3 regions of the uncultured Vagococcus sp. genome follow, and region 2 is predicted to be linked to each of the others. Evidence: riboswitches for the same ligand, from Rfam matches in the RefSeq annotation. Region 2 holds a riboswitch; each other region holds the start of a gene.

Evidence for each region. A riboswitch is a leader RNA that binds a small molecule or an ion and turns the genes downstream of it on or off. The one in region 2 is predicted to bind thiamine pyrophosphate.
Region 1: linked by a shared signal. The riboswitch ahead of thiT (energy-coupled thiamine transporter ThiT) and the one ahead of thiM (hydroxyethylthiazole kinase) in region 2 are both predicted to bind thiamine pyrophosphate.
Region 3: linked by a shared signal. The riboswitch ahead of tenA (thiaminase II) and the one ahead of thiM (hydroxyethylthiazole kinase) in region 2 are both predicted to bind thiamine pyrophosphate.

The regions. Positions count from the first base shown of each region.
Region 1 is NZ_CAUQJB010000042.1:27,794-33,523, reverse strand. Features, by position in the region: gene RWN13_RS21425 (helix-turn-helix transcriptional regulator) at 102-866, shown strand; TPP riboswitch at 1,049-1,152, shown strand; gene thiT (energy-coupled thiamine transporter ThiT) at 1,217-1,807, shown strand; gene RWN13_RS21415 (ABC transporter ATP-binding protein) at 1,853-3,610, opposite strand; gene RWN13_RS21410 (ABC transporter ATP-binding protein) at 3,611-5,335, opposite strand.
Region 2 is NZ_CAUQJB010000002.1:90,140-95,869, reverse strand. Features, by position in the region: gene RWN13_RS02350 (SprT family protein) at 1-426, shown strand, start outside; gene RWN13_RS02345 (hypothetical protein) at 753-986, shown strand; TPP riboswitch at 987-1,111, shown strand; gene thiM (hydroxyethylthiazole kinase) at 1,261-2,058, shown strand; gene thiD (bifunctional hydroxymethylpyrimidine kinase/phosphomethylpyrimidine kinase) at 2,055-2,879, shown strand; gene thiE (thiamine phosphate synthase) at 2,863-3,525, shown strand; gene RWN13_RS02325 (polyketide cyclase) at 3,822-4,235, shown strand; gene RWN13_RS02320 (MarR family winged helix-turn-helix transcriptional regulator) at 4,225-4,686, shown strand; gene RWN13_RS02315 (EVE domain-containing protein) at 4,691-5,140, shown strand; gene RWN13_RS02310 (NAD(P)H-quinone oxidoreductase) at 5,212-5,730, opposite strand, start outside.
Region 3 is NZ_CAUQJB010000005.1:173,159-178,888, reverse strand. Features, by position in the region: gene dapA (4-hydroxy-tetrahydrodipicolinate synthase) at 1-564, shown strand, start outside; gene RWN13_RS07045 (ketohydroxyglutarate aldolase) at 566-1,204, shown strand; gene RWN13_RS07040 (BglG family transcription antiterminator) at 1,427-3,496, shown strand; TPP riboswitch at 3,527-3,634, shown strand; gene tenA (thiaminase II) at 3,764-4,435, shown strand; gene thiW (energy coupling factor transporter S component ThiW) at 4,435-4,932, shown strand; gene RWN13_RS07025 (TraX family protein) at 4,971-5,730, opposite strand, start outside.

The DNA.
Region 1 (5,730 bases), on a different contig from region 2:
GGCAACAAATTGTTTCATATCCATTTTAAGGTTAAAGCAACATTTTGAAGCTGTAAAAAAAATACACACAAGGCCATACTAATGTCAGAGGAGGCGAAAAAATGAATATAGCAGAACAACTTAAATTAGCGCGGAATCAAAAAGGGCTTACCCAACAAGACGTGTCAGAAGTTTTGCACGTTACAAGAGCAACTATCTCAAGTTGGGAAGTAGGCAGAACCTATCCTAGTTTAGATTTGTTAGTTGATTTAAGTAATCTGTATGATTTGTCCCTCGATACATTATTAAAGGAGGACATTAGTATGGTGGAAAAAGTCAGCAAGGATGTCAAACAAAAGAGGGTTTATCAGCGAATTTTTCTAGGAGCAGTTGCAGTAATCGCGTTATTTTTAATGGTTAACATTGTGTGGCTAATGAGTAACACAATGAATTATCAATACGTAGAGGATAATTGGGACTCAGATAAAAAATTCTATTATCTGGAGAAAGAAGGAATAAAGTATACAGCTAGTAAAATGAATACTAGGTTTTTATTCAGAAATAGTTATTTAAAAAAGGAGCCAATTTGGGTGATGTCATGGCTTACAAACCCCAAGGATAAAAATGGATATGGGTTGAATATGACTGTGGATAACGATAATGATATTTCCATGTTAGTGGAGATTGGGGAGAAACGGACGGGTGGCATTATTTATGTCGATTCAAATATGAAATACATTAATCATGAGAATACTACCGACCTTCTGGACGAGCTTGCCCGTCCAGAAGAATTAGTAAAAGTAAAAAAATTTTTAGTGGAAAATAAAACAGAATTAGAAAAGTTGTACCGTTCTACAAAAAAACAGTATGATTTGGTTAATAATTAATACAGGGTTAGCGTGTTTTTGTAAGGAATCATGATATATGATTGACGATGAAGATCGATAAAAAATCAGACAAATAGCCATAAGCATTAAACTAATTTCAACAATTCAAATCCGTTGACATAACAGGTAAACCTTGTTATGCTGTGAAAGTAATCAGAAGATTACACAACTAAATAGAACTTACCATCACAAAGGGGTGCCTGAAAAGGCTGAGATTAAGCGCAAGCTTGGACCCTTCGAACCTGATTGAGTTGATACTTACGTAGGGATTGTGATGGAGTGGAATCTAACTATTCTGCTCCTCCTTTGATGTATGGCTTTTGTTCTATACAAAAAAAGGAGGAGTTTTTTTGACGTCAAAACGGTTATTAGTTTGGATTGAAGGAGCGGTTGTCGCAGCATTGGCAATTGTCTTATCGCTGATTCCCACGGGGATTGGTACTAGTTTTTCAGTCTCTCTAGGGATGGTACCCTTGACGATTTACGCCATGCGTCGTGGCACGTTACCAGGGATATACGCAGGTCTGATTTGGGGGTTACTCCATTTTTTGACAGGGCAAGTTTATTTCTTAAGTGTGATTCAGGTGTTAATTGAGTATTTATTGGCTTTTACATTTGCTGGGTTTGCCGGTCTTTATCATGGCAAGATCGCTCAATCGGTAAAAGAGGGCAACCAAACTAATTTGATGGGCTATATTGTGGCAGCAACCTTTGTTGGCAGTTTTGCTCGCTATTTCTGGCACTTTGTTGCTGGGGTAGTATTCTGGGGTGCCTATGCTTTTGGTGGGATGAGTCCGTTTGTTTTCTCATTAGTGATGAATGGTGCCAGCGGTTTAGCAACGGCTGTGGTAACAGCCGTTGTCGCAGCGGGAATTGCCAGTAAGTTCCCACAGTTGTACTTGGCTGATGAAAAAATTTCAACAGTTAATCAAGAAAAATAATCGCAAAAAGACCTTTCCCCTTATTTTGGGGGAAAGGTCTTTTTGCTACTCAGAAAATTGTGAATCATGGAGTTTGCGATAGAAGCCATCGTCTTTTTTCAGCAAGTCATCATGACTGCCAATTTCGACAATTTGGCCATTATCCATAACGAGAATCGTATCGGCCTCGCGAATAGTTGATAAACGGTGAGCAATAACGAAACTGGTTTTACCGGTCATCATTTTTAAGAAGGCCGCTTGAATAGTCTGTTCTGTCAACGTATCAACGGAGCTAGTGGCTTCGTCGAGAATCAACATCGGCGGTTCGGAAATCATCGTTCGAGCAATGGTCAACAGCTGGCGTTGTCCTTCTGAAATTTTAATTCCAGCACTGCCAATGACTGTGTCATAGCCTTGGGGTAACTTTTTGATGAAGGAATGAATATTAGCTGACTTCGTGGCGGCGATGATCTCACCCTCTTTGGCGTCAGGTCGTCCAAAGGTCAGGTTATCACGAATGGACCCATCAAAGAGCCAAGTGTCTTGTAAGACCATCCCAAAGGCTTGACGCAACGAATCACGAGTGTAAGCCGTGATAGAGTGACCATCAATTTCGATAGATCCTTCATTGATGTCGTAGAAACGCATTAGTAAGTTAACCAAGGTTGATTTCCCAGCACCAGTTTTTCCGACAATGGCCACGGTTTCCCCTGGTTTGACATCCAGATTGAGTCCATGAATCAGGGGTTTATCTGGGACATAAGAGAAGGCTACATTTTTAAAACTGATAGCTCCTTCAGCTTGATTCAAGACAATGGCGTCAGGCTGATCGGCCGCTTCAGGGGTCTCGTCAATGATGTTAAAAGTTCGTTCTAAACCTGCCAAGGCTGTTTGAATTTGAGTGGTAATCCCTGATAGTTCGATAAATGGTTTTGAAAATTGACTGGAATAAATCGTAAAGCTGGAAATCATTCCCACGCTGAGATTTCCCGTTCCTTTTAAGGCAATCAAGCCACCAACCAAGCCAATAAAGACATACGCCAAGTGGTCAATGAAACGGCTTAGAGGGTTGGTCAAGGAAGAGGCAAATTGGGCTTTTTGACCCACAATTAACAGGCGATCATTCAAGACTTCAAAGGTCTCTTGAGATGGTTGTTCATGTTGAAAGGCTTTGACTATTTTTTGATTGCCAATTACTTCATTAACGAATCCAGAAATCTCACCGACAATCCGTTGCTGTTCGGAGAAACGCTTTTGACTGGTGTGAGCAACGACCCAGGTAACCAAGAAAATTAACGGCGTTGCAACTAAAACCACGACGGTCAAAATAGGGCTGAGAAACAACATCGACAACAAAGAGATGACGACAATCGTCATACCGGAAAAGAGTGTGTTGAAAATAGCCACACAGGCTTCCGAAACAAAGTCCAAATCATTGGTAAACCGGCTGATGATATTCCCGTGAGCCGTTTGGTCATAATAATTAATCGGTAATGTATTTAAGTGATTAAAGGTGTCTTTCCGCAGTTCAGCAACGGCTTTATAAGACATGCGATTGCCTAATAACTGGACCAGCCATTGTGAGACTGTGGCAATGACTAAAATCCCGGCTAACAAAAGCAATATTCGCGTCAGAGCAGTAAAATCAACTCGTCCTTTGCCGAGCATGGTGTCGATCCCTTTTCCCGTAAAGTAAGTCATGACGACAGTGGCGGTTCCGCCACTAATCCCTAATAGAAGAGCACCGACAATTTCTAGTTTATACACGCCTAAGTAAGGTAAGAAGCGTTTAAAAGGGGATGAGTTTATGTGTTTATTTCGCATTTAGGTCTCCTCCTTTTCTTGCTGTGACGCGACAATTTCCTGGTAAACCTCAGAGTGTGTCATTAAGTGATTGTGAGTACCAAGGCCGACTTGATTGCCGTCTTCCAACACTAAGATTTTAGCCGCGTGTTGAACAGAGCTGACTCGCTGGGACACAATAATTAAACTGGTATCAGCTAAATCTCGCTGAAGGGCTTGGCGCAATTCCAAATCTGTCTGATAATCTAAGGCACTTAAGGAATCATCTAAAATTAAAAAGGCAGGCTTTTTAATGAGTGCTCGGGCAATTGTTAACCGTTGCCGTTGTCCGCCAGAAAAGTTTTTACCACTTTCCATAACAGGGGTATCCAATTGTTCCTTTAAGTCTTTAACAAACTCATAGGACTGTGAGGTTCGTAAGGCTTGCCAACAGTCTTCATCAGTGGCATCAGGTTTCCCCCACTGTAAATTTTCTCGAATCGTGCCAGTAAAGAGAACGCTAGTCTGGGGAACCACACCAATTTTATTGCGCAGATCATCTAGCCCGTAGTCTTTAACATCGTGACCCAAAACGTTGACACTGCCTGCGCTGGCATCGTAAAAACGTGGAATCAGTTGGGTCAAAGTGCTTTTCCCACTACCAGTTGGTCCGATAATCCCCAGCATCTCACCTTTTTCCAAAGAAAAGCTGACATTTTCAAGGGCCAACCCACTTTTGTCGCTGTAGCGGAAGCTAACATCTTGAAAGTTCAGTTGATTAAGGGAGTCAGGAACCAATGCCAATTGCCCTTGATCGTGAATGCTGACATCCGTATGAAAAACCTCATTAACACGGCCGGCAGAGGCAGAGGCCCGAGTGAAAATCACTACTAGGTTGGAAACAACAATGAGGGCCAACAGCATTTGAATCAAGTAATTAATCAGGGCCAGAACTTCTCCTTGACCCATGGCGCCAGTATTGACATTAATGCCACCAAAATACAGTAAGGCAACAATTGAGACGTTCATAATAAAGGTGGTGGCAGGATTAAGTAAAGCGGAGATATTTGCCACTCGCGTATAAGCTTTGGCCAAATCATCGCTTGTATCCGCCATTTTATGCCGTTCTTTATCTTTTTGTGCAAAAGCCCGAATCACTCGAACGCCACTTAAATTTTCTTGAACAACCTGATTAAGATGATCAAGCTTTTCTTGGACTTTTTTATAAAGAGGTACTGTTTTTTTCATCATAAAAAAGAGAATCAAACAAAAAACAGGCAAAGAGAAAACAAAGATCAAGGCCATTTTAGGATTGATATAAAAAGCCATGACGACAGAGCCGATACTCAAAAACGGTGCTCGAATCACAAGCCTAATTAACATCGCTAATGCCAGCTGAAGTTGATTAATGTCGCTGGTCATTCGTGTAATCAACGTCGCAGTCCCGAAATCATTCAGTTCTTTATGGGACAGTCCATTGATTTTTTTCATCAATTGATTCCGTAGTTCGGTGCCAAATCCTTGTGAGGCAATCGAGGCGTAATATTGACAAATCATGACGCAGATTAAGCCGACGACGGACATGATAATCATTGTCACCGCCGTCTTAATGACGTAATCAGGATCGTTTTTGGCAATCCCATTATCAATTAGACGGGCCATATACATGGGCAATAGTAACTCAAAAACCGCTTCTAAAAATTTGAAGATCGGCCCAAGGATAACTTCCTTGCGGTATTTCTTAGTGTACTTAAGTAGTGAAACCATTAAAATCCTCCCAACAATTGGTGATCCTTAAAAATCACCTACCAACTTTTCGTTTAAAACTGTTCGTAACTTAATGATAATAGCCATGAAAGTTCTTTAAAAACATTATACACTACTCAGTCTAATTTCACATTGAAGGAGGTTGGAAAGGTATGTGTGTAGGGGGGGAACTAGTGGATCGAGAGTTTTTTTAGTATAGACAGCATTTAAGAGATTAAATAACGCAACATATGGGGAGATGGACTAGGTGTATTGACTTAAAATTAAGGCCATAACCTCTAAAATTTAGTCTTTATATAGCGCTAGGTTTATACATTAGACGATATGCTTGCGTAATTATTCACGACAGGGGCAATTTGTTTTGGTACAATGGAAGAAAATGACTCAGGGATCTT
Region 2 (5,730 bases):
TTGCAAGAGTTGGTGGAGTTGATCTCCACCAACGAATTTGATCGGGAATTTAAGCATCGCGCTTTCTTAAATGGTCGCTTGCGGACAACGGGTGGACGTTATCATCTGAACTCTCATAATTTAGATTTTAATCCAAAAGTCTACGAACGTTACGGTATGGAAGAATTGATTAATGTTATTAAACATGAATTATGTCATTATCATCTTCATCTGGAAGGTCGTGGCTTTCAACATCGGGATGCCGATTTTAAGAATCTATTGAAAAAGACTGGCGGTAGTCGCTTTGTCAAACCATTAGAGGAACAAAAACCAGAAAATTATCAACAATATGAGTGTCTCAAATGCCATAACTTGATTTTACGCAAGCGACGGATTAACACTCGTAAATACAGCTGTCGTTGCGGTGGCCAATTAAAACATCTATAGGGATACAAGTAGGGCGTTTAAGAGCTACTTTGTAGGCTGATGTGTTAATTGGTTGTTGCAAGGCGAAAACTCTTAGACCTGCTTCTAGGTCTTTTTTGTGTTGCCTGTAAACGTCTCATTAAGGAAACTCATAGTGAGTTGGCGGTTGATTGCTGGACTAGGGAGAGGTTCAGTTGTAGTCTGGAAAAATCACAATGTTTGGGGCATTAATCTATTCCTTGGCAAACTAGGAGACTAGTTGGTTACTGGGGGAATGAGTTGAATTCACTAGATTTTGATGGAAGGGTGTCGCACAATTAAGGGATGATAATGGATGGAGGCGTTTTATGCCAAAAAGAAGTATTTTATTTGCGATTATTGCGATGGTCTTATGGTGGAGACGCAAAGTCTCTATTCTTTGGTTGCTTATTCATGGCTATCTGGGTGGTATATTTTGTATCGACTATTTTTTAGTTGGTGGCCTGAGATTGAAGAAGAATCATATGAAGATCATTGAGCCATCTTGCTTATTTTACTTGCCTTCTTTCAGTTGTCATGCTATCGTATGGTTAATTGAATAGTTCGACCACTAGGGGGGCGATTGTGAGGACGTGATTTGTCTGTTACTGTGCTGAGATAGGAAATATCCTGACCCTTAGACCTGATCTGGTTAATACCAGCGGAGGAAATGTGGCTAGCAGGTTTTTCGTTTAGATAGACGAAATAGTTGTTTGATAGGGTCTTACCCTAAATATGTGTAAATACACCCACTTTCTGATTTTGAGAAGGTGGTTTTTTTGCTCGATTCACGTTTCGAGGCGAATGAATCAAAATAATCCTTAAAGGAAGAGATTGATGAAAAGTTTTGAGCAGTTAAATAAAATAAGAGCAGTGAGCCCTTTGATTCATAATATGACGAATCAAGTTGTGGCTAATCATGTTGCAAATGGTCTGCTGGCAATTGGTGCGTCACCGATAATGGCTTATGCCAAAGAAGAAGTCGGGTTGATTGCTTCTCAAGCAAGTTGTTTAGTTTTAAATATTGGCACGATTACAACACCGATTTTTGAATCGATGCTAGTCGCAGGGCGAGGAGCCAATGAAAATGATGTGCCGATTGTCTTGGATCCAGTTGGTGTTGGCGCCAGTCCTTATCGGCAAGAGATAGTTAAGACTTTATTGAGCGAACTCAAGATAAGTCTCATTAGAGGCAATGGAGGAGAACTTGCCCAATTAGCTAATGTCCCTTGGCAAGCTCGAGGGGTTGATAGTGGGGCGGGACAATACTCCTTAGCTAGGATGGCGCGAGAAGTCGCCTTAGCAAATGACTGTGTTGTGGCAATTAGTGGTGAAAGAGATTGGATTAGCGATGGCACAAGACTGGCAAGTGTCGACAATGGTCATCTCTTAATGACCCGGGTAACGGGGATGGGTTGCCTTTTAAGTGGGGTTTGCGGCGCTTTTATCGGTAGTTATCCAAATGTTTTTGAAAGCACGGTGGCAGCTCACGCTATCTACGGAATAGCAGGGGAAAAGGCGGCAATGGCAACTAATCTCCCTAGTAGTTTTAAAGTAGAGTTTATCAATCAATTGTTTTTATTAAATGAAAGTGACCAGTTTTTGCTAAAAATCAGAGAGGAGATGGGATCATGAAAATAGCCCAAGCATGTACGATAGCAGGTTCTGATAGTGGTGGTGGTGCCGGCATTCAAGCGGATATTAAAACCTTTCAAGAGCGAGAAGTCTTTGGGACATCAGTGATTGTTGCAATTACGGTTCAAAATACTAAGGGAGTGAGCGGCATTTATCCAACTCCAGTCCAAGGGGTTCAAGAACAATTAGAGGCAGTGTTTTCTGATTTTGAGATAGGCGCAATTAAAACAGGGATGCTAGTCGATCAGTCATACATGAAGATTGTAGCCTCATTTTTGACTGCTTATCCAGATATTCCTCTAGTGGTGGATCCTGTTATGATTGCCAAAGGTGGCGCTTCCTTAATGGCCGATGAAGCCATGAAGGGGATGAAAGAAACTTTAGTGCCTTTGGCAACCTTAATAACCCCTAATTTACCTGAGGCTGAAGAAATAGTGGGCCATGCCATTGCCTCAGAAGCAGAGATGGTAGCTGCTGCTTATGAGATTCAACAGATGGGTAGTCGCAATGTTTTAATAAAGGGTGGACATGCCCTTAATCAAAGGGAGGCTAAAGACTATCTTTTAACGAATGATGGAATCGGTCATTGGTTAGGGGGGCCTCGTTATGAGACCCAACATACTCACGGTACAGGCTGCACTTATTCGGCTTGCATCACCGCAGAGTTAGCCAAAGGGCAGAGCGTTTTGAAAGCAGTTCGGACAGGTAAAGCGTTTATTGACGCTGCGATTAAAGAAGAGTTGAAGATTGGTCACGGAGAGGGGCCAACTAATCATTGGGCTTATGGTCGAAAGGAGCGAGGAAATGAAACCACCTATTAATTGGCACGAGGCACTCAAACTTTATTTAATTGGAGGAACTCAAGATGTGGCTGGAGGTGATTTAGTTGGCCTTTTAGCAGAAGCGATTAAAGGGGGGATTACCTGTTTTCAACTGAGAGAGAAGGGGCCGGGATCATTAAAGAAGGGTGAGGCGATTGAAGGGCTGGCAAAAGAGTGTCAAGCCTTGTGTCGGCGAGGGAATATCCCTTTTATCGTGAATGATGATGTGGCTTTAGCGATCAAAATAAAAGCCGACGGGGTTCATGTCGGTCAGTCGGATAAAGGAATCCGTGAAACGCTTAAGGCAGTTAAACCATATGGGATTGATGTTGGCTTATCAATCAATACGTTGAAACAGTTTGAAGAGGCGTTGGAACTACCGTTGCTTGACTATGTGGGGATTGGACCGGTTTTTAATACGCAATCCAAAGTAGATGCTCAACCAGTTGTTGGTTTGTCATTATTAAATGAGGCAGTCAGAAGATCGCCGGAGTTGCCAAAGGTAGCAATCGGCGGCATCACTGTGGCCAATGTAGGGGCGGTAAGAGCTACTGGAGTTGATGGTGTGGCAGTTATCTCTGCCATTACGAAGAGTGAGGCTATTCGTCGAAGGATTCAGGAACTGGGCGGTGGGAGCAGCTCCTGAATCGTACCAATGATGAAGCACAATGAAAGAATGAATTAGCTGTGAATTTATAAACATTATTTGACTAGAAAAGACTAGTAAAAGCTAGAAGGTAACGGTTTACCTTAACTTGGATGAAGTGGCGGTACAGAAATTTGGAACCTTCACCTCGATTAATCAGGTTAAGGCGAATCAGTTACTATTACATAAACGACTAATCCAAAACAACAAACTTTCAATTAAATTGGAAGTTTGTATTGCGTTTTATTGTAAGTTAACTTATAATAAGTGTAATGATTAATTAGGAGGCGTTATAGATGGAATATAGTTTCACATTAAAAGTGGCAGCAACAAGTAGTCAGGTTTGGGAGTATTATGAAAGGATTGACAAATGGTCAGTTTGGGAAACTGATTTAGAAGAGATTTCCCTTGATGGAGAGTTTATTACAGGCACGGAAGGCTCTATGACCTTAAAAGGGATGCCACCAATGAATTTTAAATTGACGTCAGTCATCACTAATCAAGAATTTATTGATGTAACTGAAACGCCAATGGGGCAAATTAGTTTTGCCCATTATATTCAGGAACTTTCAGATGGGGTGATGATTCGGCATTCGGTAAGCATAGACAAAGATGACCAAGATGTTTTGCTAATGTTGACGGGGATATTTAGTGATGTGCCGGAAACGATGTTTTTATTGAAGAAAGTAGTGGAATCACATGGAGTTTAATTCCATTAATCAAGACAGCCCAGAGGGAGCCATTGGTTTACAATTTGTTAAAGTTTATAATATCTGGCACAACCAAATTAAATCAGCCTTGAAGGAAATTGATCTGACTCATCCTCAATTTATCGTCTTAACCTCACTAGGTTATTTGCAGCAGAGTGAAAAAGAAGTGACACAAGTAATGGTATCAAAAATATCAGAAATGGATGTCATGACGGTCTCTCAAGTATTACGCATTTTAGAGAAGAAGGACCTTATTAATCGAGGCCCACATTCAACAGACACTCGAGCTAAGGCCTTAAGGCTCACTGATACCGGTCTTGTGAAGATGAATCAAGGGTTGCCGATAGTAGAAGCAATAGATCAGACAATTTTTGGGGTTCTGGGAGAACAAGAAAGTAGCTTTCAACAAAGCCTAAGTCGTCTAATCCAATTACATGAAGAAGGAGTCTAATCAGATGACTAACTATTGGATTGGAGTGGCGTCCAAAAAACATGTTGAAATAGGAATCAAGGAAGGGTTCTGTCAATTAAATCACGGTAAAAAAGCCCCCCTTCAGCGAATGCAGGCTGGGGATTGGTTGCTTTATTACAGTTCTAAATTAACTCTAGATGGTGGCGAACCTTATCAGCAATTTACGGCCATTGGGCAAATTAGACAAGGAGAGGCTTATCAGGTTGAAATGGCTCCTGGATTTTCGCCATTTCGCAAGAATGTCGATTATTATCAGTTTGAACGAGAATTCCCTTTACAGGGATTAAGGGATTTTCCAGAATGGCAAGTGAAGAGACCTCAGCTTAGATTCGGACATTTTCCGATCTCAGAAGACTTGTTTAGGGTCATTACCTCATCTATGGGGAAAGCTGAGATGATCGGTGGTCAAGGGATTATCGAAAAGCTTAGTTAGGGATGGTATAAGGCCTTAACAGATGGAGAATGGTAAGCCAAAAACAAGCCAAATCAATGGCTTGTTTTTTTTTAGTCTGGTATGACTTGTAACACGATTTTGCCCATGTTTTTATTATCTTCCATGTAGCGGTGAGCTTGTTGTATTTCTTCAAAAGGGAACACGCAATCAACGATGGCTTGGATTTTATTACTGGCAAATAAAGGCAAAACCTCTTGACTAAATTCCTGACTAAGACGAGATTTATAGTCGTCGCTACGTGGTGTCAATAAGGTACCTGTTAGCTGGATACGTTTAGCCATTAAATCGAATAGGTTAACAACGGGCACCTGATTGCCTCCTAAGGTTCCGATTAGGACCCAGCGGCCATCAAGACTAATACTAGCTAAATTTTGCTGAAAATAGGAAGCGCCGATAAAATCAAGAATTAGATTGACTCCTCGTTGATCGGTAGCGGCTGAAACATCCTCAGAAAAGTTCGTACGATGATAATTGGTGCCAAAGTCTGCCCCTAAGGAATAACAAAAGGCTAGTTTATCTTCAGAACCAGCGGTTGTTAAAACGGTGGCTTGTTTCAGTTGTTTTGCCAG
Region 3 (5,730 bases), on a different contig from region 2:
GTCGGACTAACTGAAGCTGAATTAGTTAATCATTATACAAAGATTGCCGATGAAGTAAGTATTCCAATTATTTTGTATAATATTCCTAAAAATACGGGAATGAACATCAGTCCGGAAGTGGTCTCAATTTTAAGTAGCCATCCTAATATTATTGGCATCAAAGACAGCAGTGGTAGCTTGGACAACATGAGTCATTATATAGCGGCAGCAAAAGGTCAGCAGTTTGATGTTTTGTCTGGTTCAGATTCCCTTATTCTAAAGGCCTTGGAAATAGGGGCCACAGGGGCTGTTGCAGCCACTTCCAATGTTTTAACTGCTAATGACGTGGCGATTTATAACCACTGGTTGGCTGGGGACTTGGTTGCAGCCCAAGAGAGGCAGGAAAGTATTGAAGAATTTCGACGAGTTTTGAAATTTGGCACCTTACCTTCTGTTTTAAAAGTGGCTATTTCAATTCAAGGAATTGAGGTTGGACTTCCACGATTACCAGTCTTGCCGATAGGGGTGGAGCAGCGAAGGGAAGTGGTTCGTGTTATGGCTAACTACGAGAAAGGGGGAATTTGAGATGTATCGTAACCAGATATTATCACGAATAGAGGAAACGGCTATTATGGCAATTGTTCGGGTTGAAACCGAGGAGCGGGCCATTGAGATTGCTGAAGGCTGTTTAGCAGGAGGGGTTGACTGTTTGGAAATTAGTTACACCTTGCCAAATGCTGGAGAAATTATTAGCTTTTTAACAAAACGATATGGAGATCGCTTGCTAATTGGGGCGGGAACTGTACTTGATTCGGAAACGGCTCGCTTGGCTATTTTAGCAGGGGCTAAATTTATCATTGCCCCTAATTATCAGGAGAGCGTCTGTCGTTTGGCGAATCGTTATCAGATTCCTTACATGCCAGGGTGCACTAGTGTAACCGAAATGTTGACGGCTATGGAGGCGGGAGCCGCCATGGTTAAAGCTTTTCCAATCTCTAACTTTTATGGTAGTAGCTTAGTCAGCACTTTTAAAACGCCAACACCTTATATGCCGATCATGTCTTCTGGTGGCGTGACGGTGGAAAATATTTCGGAGTGGCTAGCAACAGGGGTAGAGTGTATGGGGGTCGGCAGTTTATTAACTAAAGGCAGTACTCAAGACATTGCTAAGAATGCCCTAGCTTTGAGACAAGCTGTGATTGACTTTCGTCAGGCCAATTACTAATGGAGCTATAGACATTAGCTTAAGCATCAGCTATTTAATCGGAGCTGATTAGTGGTGTCCGATTTAACAAAAGCATAGAGAAAGTGATCTTGCTGATTTGTGGGGAATCAGCAAGATTTGTGGCAGTTACCAAAGAAGTCCTGGAAGGTAAGCCCAAACTTTTGATTAAAAGCTCATCTGAAGGGGATCGTTGGGAATGGCGATTGACAAGGGGGAACAGAAATGACTGATGAACGTTCGCGGAAATTAATGAAAATACTAGTTGAGAGACAACGCTATGAATTGGCTGAATTGGAAAATCAAACAGGACTAACTAGACGTCAACTGGAATACACACTGGAAAAAATCAATGCCATTCTTTTGGAGACCTATCAACAAACCATTGTGTTAGAAAATAATCGCATTACGGTGTCATTGGAAATGAAAGAGCAGTTATTGGCTGTTTTGGTGGATGATTCCTATGCTGATGAGTATGTTATGAATGGGGTTGAACGTGGAAATTATCTGTTTTTGCTCTTATTTTATTTTGTTGATGATTATTTCTCAATCAATCACTTTATGACGGAATTCGGTGTCGGTAAAACCACGATATTAACAGATTTAAAGAATCTTAATGCCCTGTTAGAGAAAGAAGATATCGCCATCGTTTATTCGCGAAAAGAGGGGTATCAGTTAGTTGGTAATGAGTTCGACATTCGGTATCATCTGATGAAAATGCTTATTTGGGATTCCACCGAGCACAATACCATGTTTATCTATGATTATTTTATCGAAAAAAATCAGTTGCCGAATGTCGATCAACTAAAAGAGGCAATCGCGCCTCATTTAGTTGAGTACCAGATTTCCTTTGTAGAAAATCGCTTAAAAGAGTTTATTTACACTTTGATATTTTTAGAAAAGCGACTGGGATTAAAGGTAAAGGCAGGATCAGAAAAATTTCGTTTACCTGCAGTTGTTGCCATGAAAGAATACCAGTTTGCTACACGAATACTGGCCTTAACTGATAATCATGATGATTTTTCAGCCCTCTATTTAGGGGCTTGGATTTTGGGGTTATCGGTAGGCAATCCCGATTCAACGACTAAAGACTATGAGATTATTATGGAACTGGTTAAACGAATCATCATGCGTTTTGAGGCCTTGTCGGGGATTCGCTTTAATCATCAGGAAATGGTGATTAACCAGCTATACTCACATCTACGCCCGGCCTATTATCGTTTGTATTTTAAATTACCAATTGTTAATCCCCTCCACGGCAAGATAAAAAAAGAATACAGTGAGCTTTTTAATATTGTGGAAGAAGCCCTAAAACCTATCGCCTCTTTATTTGAGCACGCCATACCTGAAGAAGAGGTTGCCTTTTTGACCATGCATTTCGCTTCCTTGAGTGCTAGCTTAAAAGAAGCTAAGCAACCGCAAAAAGTTGCTTTAATTGTCTGTCCAAATGGGATTGGTAGTTCTTCAATTGTCTACACAGAATTAAAAACCCTTTTTCCAGAACTATCCTTTATTGGCCCTATGGAAACCAATGGGATTGAACATTTAGCTGACTCGTACGATTTAATCTTTTCAACAGTGCCGAATATTCGCTTGTTTTACACTAAAAAACCTGTTTACGTGGTCAGTCCAATTATGAATACGGCAGAAAAGTACCGTTTGATTAGTGATGTTTATTCTCAATTAGGTAATTTAGGCTTTCAATTACCTAGTGTCAAATCAATTTTGGAAGTGGTGGAAAAGCATGCCACTATTTTAAATGTTGGAGCTTTGGAAAAAGAACTCTATGACAGTTTGATTCCTAAAAATGAAAACACTGAATCAGAGGTGACTGAACCAGCGTTATATGAGATTACCAATCCAGACTTGATTCAATTGAGAGTGACAGCCCGAGATTGGGAAGAAGTGATTCGTGTAGCAGGGGCTCCTCTTTTAAAACAAGGGTATATCACTCGTGGGTACATCGACACAATAGTTGCCAATACTAAGCTGGAAGGGCCATATATGGTGATTGCCAAACAGATTGCCTTGCCTCATGCTCGCCCAGTAGATGGGGTGGAGAAATTGGGAATTAGCATTACCAGTCTCAGTTATCCTATTGAATTCGGAAGTAAAGAGAATGACCCAGTTAAGTATATCTTTTGTCTAGCGGCCACAGCCAATAATCGACATTTAAATGCCATGGCAGAATTGGTTGAATTACTGGATGATCAAGCTTTTTTTGAGTTATTGGATACTAGTCGAGAGCCTCATGAGGTTTACCAGTATTTAATGAGCAAATCACAGAGCGAATAGACGGAAAGCAAGGTGTTGTGGTATACTCAAAATAATTGCTAGGGGTGTCTTTCAAAAAGACTGAGATGTTGATGAAATCAACGGACCCTCTGAACCTGAGAGTTAGGACTCGCGAAGGGAAAGCTTAGAAAAAACTATCTGACGAGGGCTCGTTCTGATTGTTTATTTGGCTATTTCAGGCTACTTCCTAATGATTAGGAGGTGGTCTTTTTGGTGTGAGAATTGGATAGCTCTCTGGCAATAAAATAGATGAGTGAGGTGGACTAGATGTTTTCAGAAGAATTACGGGAAGAGGCTGCTGCATTATGGCAAGCTAGTTTTGACCATGACTTTATCCAGGAGTTAGTTGCTGGAACCTTAGATGAGCAAGGGTTCCGCTATTATTTACTACAAGATTGTTATTATTTAATTCACTTTTCAGAAGCTCATGGATTATTGGCTGCTAAAACGGCTGACGAAGAGATCAGGGCTAGTCAATTGGCCTTACAAAAAGGCATGGAGGAAGGGGAAATTGCTGTTCGCGAGCGCTATTTTAAGTGGCTGGGAATTACTAAGGAAGAGTACCAAAAGACGGTTGTGGCACCAAGTGCTTATGAGTACGTCAATCATCTTTATCGACAATTAGCAACTGGAACAGTGGGGACTTCACTGGCGGCCCTTTTGCCTTGTTATTGGCTGTATCTTGAAATAGGCCAGCGATTTAGTCAAGTAGCATCTCCTAATCCGTTGTATCAGGACTGGATCAACACCTATGATAGCCCAGAGTTTGCAGAGAGTACAAGGCAGCAAATTTCTTTGCTGAATCAACTGTCAGAACTGGCGGATGAGGATGAGCGTCTGGCGATGAAGGAAGCGTTCTTAATCAGTAGTCAGTACGAACTGGCTTTCTGGGAAATGTCCTACACAAGGGAGACCTGGCAGTTTGAGGCTCTTAACTAATGGTAGCTTTCAAGGCTAAGAAAATCGCGTATACAGCTAGTTTAGCGGCATTGGCTTTTGTTGGAGGCAGTTTATTTCATGTTTCTATTGGAGTTGTTAGAGTAGCACCGATGCAGCATCTGATTAATTTACTGACTGGTGTCGCTTTGGGACCCTGGTACGGTGTGAGTCAAGCTTTTATTGCCTCAGTTTTACGAAACATCAGCGGCACGGGGACACTGTTGGCATTTCCCGGCAGTATGATTGGGGCATTCTTAATCGGAATTGTTTATCGGCGAACAAGTAAGTTAATGATGGCTGGACTAGTTGAAATTATTGGAACAGGACTCATAGGCGGGTGTGTCTCATATTTATTGGCTAGATATGTTTTGGGCATTGGATTGCCTTTAGGTTTAGTATTAGGTAGTTTTTTCATCAGTACCCTTGTTGGAGTCACAATGGGATATCCCTTAGTCAAAATCTTGCGAAAACGACTCCCCAATTTATTTGGTGAATAAAAAAACGATCAAGGAAATTCCTTGGCCGTTTTTTTAAGTTAAAGCCAGGTGGCCAGTAAGTATAGAATCACCAAATGAGCTGGGTAAAAGAAATAGAAAAACCATTTCATCTTACGGCCTTCCTGACCGTTGTAAAAGTAAAGGGGGATAGCTGCAAAGAGCATCATCCATTGGAAGTTACTGAGAAAAAGATCTTGAAACGAAAATCCTGTTGAAATTAAGGCGACAATAGCTAAGGCCAAAAGTTGCAGGCTTTTTTTTCCACGGAATAGATAGAAGAAAAGGGCCAGTAGCACCATCAGAAAGCCGCCTTCAACAAACACAATATTCGGAATAATCATTGATCCATAGACTGCAATCATCACTAAATCGGAATTTTCGAAAAGCAACAGTAAACCGAAACCATAACCGATGACGCCTAAAATAATGGCTAAACCAGAGATCCATTTTTTAGTACTTTTAGTCGCCAGACCTGTTTTTAACAGGTCCACAGCATACATTAATAAGACAGCAATGAAGAGGGTGCCAAAGATATTATTCATCAAGACAATCTCATCGTTAGGCACTAATCGTGACAGTACTTGTTGAATCACTGACATGATCCAGAAACCAACTAATAAGTTGCGCAAATAAGCAAGCTTATTTCGTGTGTAGTGGAACCCTTCGGCACTTAAAAAGAGAAAGACCGGAGCAACAATTCGACCGATCATAGTGAGCCAGATAGGGGCTCCTTCTAAGGCAAACATTTGATGAATATGGTCACAAACCATTAGGGTAATTCCCAGTATTTTTAATTGA